Regions from separate parts of the Arthrobacter sp. CAN_A212 genome, predicted to be linked through region 2. Evidence: predicted binding sites of a transcription regulator. Region 2 holds the regulator's gene; the other holds the start of a gene.

Region 1 (3,416 bases), on a different contig from region 2:
CAGGCCGGTGCGCTCGGTGATCTCGTCCATCAGTGCCAGGGTGTCGAGCCCGGGCCGGTCCCACTTGTTGATCACGGTGATGATGGGGATATTCCGCTGGCGACAGACCTCGAACAGTTTCATGGTTTGTGTTTCGAGGCCCTTGGCGGCGTCAATCAGCATGACCGCGCAATCCACTGCGGCGAGCACACGGTAGGTGTCTTCGGAGAAGTCGGAGTGGCCGGGGGTGTCCAACAGATTGATGACGGTGTCCCGGTAGGAGAACTGCAGGGCCGTGGAACTGATCGAAATGCCGCGGTCCTTCTCCATCTGCATCCAGTCAGAGACGGTCTCCCGACGGTTCTCCTTGCCATTGGTGGCACCGGCCGTCCCGATCACCCGGGCATGCAGGGCCAGGGCCTCGGTCAGGGTCGACTTGCCGGCGTCGGGGTGCGAGATGACCGCGAAGGTCCGACGGCGGGAAGCCTCCTGGACAATGCCGCTGTTGCTCCGGGCGGTGGCCTGTACCTGCTGGGTCACGAAACTGCTTTCGAAAGAGAGTGGATTGGCGATGGGTAAGCCAGCTCCCCAGTCTAGCCGAGGCAGATTTGCGGGCGCTTCAAGGAACAGGCAGGAGGCGCTAGGGTTCAGGGATGCGACCCGGGGGAGAGCAGTACCAGGACCACCAGCCCGACAACCACCAGCCCGGCACTCCTGCCGGCATGGGGCGGCGGTATGGCCGGAAGCCCGGGCTCGACGGCGGACGCGTGGTCCTCGGGCCGCATGCCTTCCTCAAGGGGTGGATCGTGACTTTTGGAGTCTGGGGCCTCTCCACCCTTGTCTTCAGCACGCTCAGCGAGATCATTGGCCCGAACTCTGGCGCTGTAACGTTCTGGGGCATCGCCATGGTGGTCAGCCTTTTGGTCGCGATCGTGATCGCGGCACCGCTGGCACTGATCCTGAGCGTGCTGTTGCGGCGTGTTTTGAATCAGTGGGTCCACGTGGCGGCCTTCGCCGTGGTCTTCGCTGGCCTGGCGGCTGCCACCACCGTCCTGGTGCTACCGGGGACGGGCTCAACGTTCCCTGCCATCCTCGCCGTCGTCGTCGGGATCTCTGCAGGGGTAGGCCGTGCGGCGATCATCCGCAACGTGAATCCCTGAGTGATCTGGGCCGGACATTGGGCTGCGCTGGGAGCGCAATTTAGCACTCGCCTTGACCGAGTGCTAACCAATGCATAAAGTCGGACTTGGCACTCTCACCATGAGGGTGCTAATTCCTTCAGGGACGCGTGAGCCGGCACCGCGACGACGGTCAGCGCCATCCGAAGGCCCTTTATTTCCATTTGTCACCCAAGCGAAGGAGAGGTCCGAGTGTCGGTCTCTATTAAGCCTCTTGAGGATCGTATTGTTGTCCGCCCACTGGAAGCCGAGCAGACCACTGCTTCGGGTCTGGTCATCCCGGATACTGCCAAGGAAAAGCCCCAGGAGGGTGAAGTTGTTGCAGTAGGCCCAGGCCGCGTCGATGACAACGGAAACCGCGTACCTGTCGATGTAGCCGAAGGCGACATTGTCATCTACTCCAAGTACGGCGGAACCGAAGTCAAGCACGGCGGCGCCGAGTACCTCGTACTCTCCGCCCGCGACGTTCTGGCGATCGTCGTTAAGTAGTTTTTCCCCGAGAGAGCCCCGGCCGCACAGGCCGGGGTTCTCTCGTCGGTGCGCGTAGCCGCACCAGGAACCATCTGGCAGTACCAGGATTTGCACAAGCAGTATTTTGCACAATGGAAGAGGAAACACATCATGGCAAAGCAGTTGAAGTTTGACGACGCTGCACGCCGCGCGCTGGAAGCGGGAGTCAACAAGTTGGCTGACACCGTCAAGGTGACGCTCGGCCCCCGCGGCCGCAACGTCGTGCTGGACAAAAAGTGGGGCGCCCCCACCATCACCAACGACGGCGTGACCATCGCCCGCGAGATCGAACTGGACGACCCGTTCGAGAACCTTGGCGCGCAGTTCGCCAAGGAAGTGGCCACCAAGACCAACGACATCGCCGGTGACGGCACCACCACCGCGACCGTCCTGGCTCAGGCACTGGTCAGCGAAGGCCTGCGCAACGTCGCGGCTGGGGCTGCCCCTTCGCAGCTGAAGCGTGGCATCGAGGTTTCCATCGAAGCCGTTGCCACCCGTCTGCTCGAGAACGCCCGCGAGGTTGTCGGTCAGCAGACCGCCAGCGTAGCCTCCATCTCAGCGCAGAGCTCCGAGGTCGGCGAACTCATCGCTGAAGCCTTCGAGAAGGTCGGCAAGGATGGCGTCATCACCATCGAGGAATCCTCCAGCACCCAGACCGAACTGGTCCTCACCGAGGGCATGCAGTTCGACAAAGGTTTCCTCAGCCCGTACTTCATCACCGACGCCGAGCGTCAGGAAGCAGTGCTCGAAGACGCACTCATCCTGATCAACTCCGGCAAGATCTCCTCGCTGCAGGAATTCCTGCCGCTGCTGGAGAAGGCGCTGCAGGCAGGCAAGCCCCTGTTCATCATCGCCGAGGACATCGACGGCGAAGCGCTGTCCACCCTCGTGGTGAACAAGATCCGCGGCACCCTGAACGTGGTCGCTGTGAAGGCACCTGGCTTCGGCGACCGTCGCAAGGCCATGCTGCAGGACATCGCGACGCTGACCGGTGCGCAGGTCGTTTCGCCTGACCTCGGCCTCAAGCTGGACCAGGTAGGCCTCGAGGTGCTGGGTTCGGCTCGCCGGATCACCGTCACCAAGGACACCACCACCATCGTCGATGGCATTGGCACCGAGTCCGACGTTGCTGACCGCGTTGCCCAGATCCGCGCCGAGGTCGAGCGCACCGATTCTGACTGGGACCGCGAGAAGCTTCAGGAACGCCTGGCCAAGCTGGCCGGCGGCATCGGAGTCATCAAGGTCGGCGCAGCCACCGAGGTTGAGCTCAAGGAAAAGAAGCACCGCATCGAGGACGCCGTGTCAGCGACACGTGCGGCTCTCGACGAGGGCATCGTCGCCGGTGGCGGCGCTGCGCTGATCCACGCGTCGAAGGCTCTGGACACCGATCCAGCCGTCCTCGCCCTCGAGGGCGATGCAGCCACGGCCATCAACCTGGTGCGCCGCGCCCTGGCCCAGCCGCTGCGCTGGATCGCCGAAAACGCTGGCCACGAAGGCTACGTTGTGGTGCACCGCGTCGAGGAACTCGAGCCAGGTCACGGCTTCAACGCCGTCACTGGCGACTACGAGAACCTCGTCGACGCCGGCATCATCGACCCCGTCAAGGTCACCCGTTCAGCACTGCGGAACGCGGCGTCCATCGCGGCTCTGATTCTCACCACCGAAACCCTCGTGGTCGAGAAGCCAGAGACCGACGACGAAGAAGGTCACAGCCACTAGTAATACCCGGCCTCGCGTCCCACCAGGGGC
Region 2 (3,416 bases):
AGCCTGCGCCCACGCCCGTCGGCGACGTCGATGGCCTCGCCCACGGTGACCCGTTTCACCGTGGCAGCGTGGCGGGCCTCCGCACCGGTCAGGACGAAGCGGGATCCGGGAGCGGCGGCGGAGACGGCATCGGGGTCGCCAAAGTACAGTGCGTTGCTCACGCCTAGAGGTTACCCAGCCGCTCCCGCAGCTTCGCGAATACCCCTGAGCCGTTGCTGGCAAGTTGTCCCTCGACGAACTCCTCGCCGCGGAGTTCGGCCAGTTTACGGAGCAGTTCCTCCTGCGCCTGGTCGACGTTGCGGGGGGTTTCGACGTTCAGGTGGACCTTGAGATCACCGCGCCCGTAGCCGCGCAGGTGGGTCACTCCCAGTCCGCGCAGTGTCACGATCTCGCCCGACTGGGTGCCCGCCTTGATGCCCAGCTCCTGGTCGCCGTCGAACGAGGCGAAGTTCAGGGAGGTGCCGAGTGCGGCAGCGGTCATTGGGACGCTGAGGGTGACGTGCAGGTCGTCTCCCTCGCGCAGGAAGGTGGCGTCCGGGTTGACCCGGATTTCCACGTACAGGTCACCCTGCGGTCCGCCGGCCATGCCGGCTTCACCCTGGCCGCCGAGCTGGATCCGGGTTCCGGTGGAGACACCCGCTGGTACCTTGATGGTGAGGCTGCGGCGGCTGCGGACCCGGCCGTCGCCGTTGCACTCATGGCAGGGGTTGGGGATCACTGTGCCAAACCCTTGGCAGGTGCCACAGGTGGCGCTGGTCATGACCTGGCCCAGAATGGAGCGGACGGCCCGCTGCACCTGACCGGAGCCACCACAGATGTCGCAGGTCCGCGGCGAGGTCCCTGGCTGGCAGCAGGAGCCATCACACGTGGGGCAGACCGCGGCGGTCTCGACGTCGATCTTCTTGTTGATCCCGAACACCGCGTCGACCAGGTCGATGCGGACCGCGATGAGCGCGTCCTGACCCCGGCGCGTGCGCGACGGCGGTCCGCTGGGTCCGCCCCCACCGAAGAAGGTCTCGAAAATATCCTGGAAGGCAAAGCCCTGGCCGGCGTGCCCGCCACCGAAACCGTTGTCGGTTCCGTTCTCGTTGCCGGTGGTGTCATACACCCGGCGCTTCTGCGGGTCGGACAGCACCTCGTACGCGCGGGTGACCAACTTGAACTCCTCCGAGGCGTCGGGTCCCGTATTGACGTCCGGGTGAAGCTTCCGTGCCAGCTTGCGGTAGGCCTTCTTGATCTCCTCGCCGCTCGCATCGCGGTTCACACCGAGGACTTCATAGTGATTACTCACTCCTGCACTTCACTTCCTGTGTCACTGGTCGAGATGGGGCAATAGCGCCCCATCTTCGAAAGGTTCGATTGTTGCCGTCAAAGTTCTTACGTGCCGGGCGTCCGGTTAGTCCGTGAGGATCCGGGACAGGTAACGGGCCACCGCGCGTACCGCCGACATCGACGTGGGATAGTCCATCCGGGTTGGTCCGAGGACTCCCACCTTCGCCAACGAGTCGGGGCCGTACCCGGTGGCAATCACCGACGCTTCGGCGAGGCCGCCATGGGGGTTCTCCCGCCCAATCCGCACCGACACGCCAAACGCATCGTGTTTCATTTCGGAGAGGAGGCGGAGCATGACCACCTGTTCCTCGAGTGCTTCCAGCACCGGCCCAATGCTCAGGGGAAAGTCTACGGTGGATCGGGCCAGGTTGGCTGTACCAGCCATCACAATCCGGTCCTCGCGGTTGATACCCGCGAGTTGTTCCAGGGTTCGCGCGAGGACGGTGCCCGCCCTGCGCTGCTGAAACGGCAGTGTCGCCACGGCCAACGCAAGTTCCTGCGGGAGGAACGTCAGCTTCGTGCCCGCCACCGACCCGAGGAAATGCTGCCGGAGTTCGGCGAGGCTGTTCTCAGGGACGGGTTCCGGCAGGGGTACCACACGCTGCTGCACGGTGCCGTTCGTGGCGATCAGAACCACCAGCACCTGGTTCGGTGCAAGAAGCACGAACTCAAGGTGCCGGACGGCGGCGCTCCCCAGATGGGGGTACTGCACCACTGCCACCTGGTTGGTGAGGTGGGACAGCAGACGGACGGTGCGGTCCATGACGTCGTCGAGATCCTCGGCACCCTCCAGCAGGGCCTGGATGGCGCGTTTCTCCGGCGCGGACAACGGCTTGACCTCGGAAATCTGGTCGACGAAGAGGCGATAGCCCTTATCGGTGGGAATGCGGCCGGAACTGGTGTGGGGCGCCGTGATCAGGCCCTCTTCCTCCAGCACCGCCATGTCATTGCGGATGGTGGCGGAAGAGACACCCAGCTGATGCCGCTCCACCAGGGCCTTCGATCCGACAGGCTCCCGGGAATGCACGTAGTCCTCGACGATGGCACGCAGTACCTCCAGCCGGCGTGGTTCGCTCACTTTTCACCTCCGAACATGGTTCCTCGTCACTTCAGCGGATCTGGCACTCGACACACCCAAGTGCCAAGTCTAGTACTTTCCGATGAATTGTTAGCATTGAAAATCCCTGGCCGGACCGTCCAGCGGTGAGCCGGGAAGCGAGTAAGACGATGTCCAGTTACGAATGGGGAGCACAGGACATTTCAGCTCCCCGCAGTGTCCCACTCCCCAAGGTCCCGGTCAGCGCCGGGCTGGTGCTGGAAGACGTGCAGAGCGGCTACGTCGGTGCGGTGGTCCGGGTGGAGAAGTCCGGCGGCATGCACGTAATGGTGCTCGAAGACCGCCGGGGCAAGCTCAAGTCCTTCCCCCTGGGGTTTGGTTTCCATGTGGACGGGTCCCCGGTGGAAGTCGTGGCCCCAGCGGTAGCCCCGGCCACTCCGGCGCGCCGGGTGACGGCGTCGGGATCCGTCAGGGTCGACGGCGCCCGCGCCCGCACGGCCCGCGCCAGCCGGATCTGGGTGGAGGGCCAGCACGACGCCGAGCTGATCGAGAAAGTATGGGGTGATGACCTGCGACTGGAGGGTATTGTCGTCGAGCCGCTCCACGGGGTCGACGACCTCGCCGGGATGATCCGGGCCTTCGCCCCCGGCCCCCATCGACGGCTCGGCATCCTCGTGGACCACCTGGTCACCGGATCCAAGGAGCAGCGCATCGCACAGGAAGCCATGAACGTCCCGGGCGCCGCCGCCAACGTCCTCGTCGTCGGACACCCCTATGTGGACGTGTGGCAGGCCATCAAGCCCGGAGCCGTCGGATTGACCGCCTGGCCGGTGGTGCCGCGGGGTCAGGATTGGAAGACCGGCATCCTGGCCGGGCTCGGGTGGCCCAACTCCGACAAGGCAGCCATCGCGCACGGCTGGAAGCGGCTGCTCGGCTGTGTCACCAGCTATGCCGACCTGGAACCGTCGCTGCTGGGGCGGGTGGAGGAAGTGATTGACTTCCTCACCGATCCCGGAATTTCCGGTCG

The links. The regulator HrcA, encoded in region 2, represses chaperone genes, less so after heat shock. The targets are predictions, from matches to a motif close to TTNGCACTCGNNNNNNNCGAGTGCNAA.
Region 1: a site for HrcA is predicted at 1,180-1,206, ahead of groES (co-chaperone GroES). Genes of this name have one in related genera too.

What each region holds. Positions count from the first base shown of each region.
Region 1 is NZ_JADOUT010000001.1:51,914-55,329, reverse strand. It holds gene IWX64_RS00260 (peptide chain release factor 3) at 1-519, opposite strand, end outside; gene IWX64_RS00255 (hypothetical protein) at 633-1,139, shown strand; gene groES (co-chaperone GroES) at 1,350-1,646, shown strand; gene groL (chaperonin GroEL) at 1,779-3,386, shown strand.
Region 2 is NZ_JADOUT010000004.1:78,019-81,434, forward strand. It holds gene IWX64_RS05465 (16S rRNA (uracil(1498)-N(3))-methyltransferase) at 1-161, opposite strand, end outside; gene dnaJ (molecular chaperone DnaJ) at 164-1,291, opposite strand; gene hrcA (heat-inducible transcriptional repressor HrcA) at 1,397-2,410, opposite strand; gene IWX64_RS05480 (DUF3097 family protein) at 2,560-3,416, shown strand, end outside.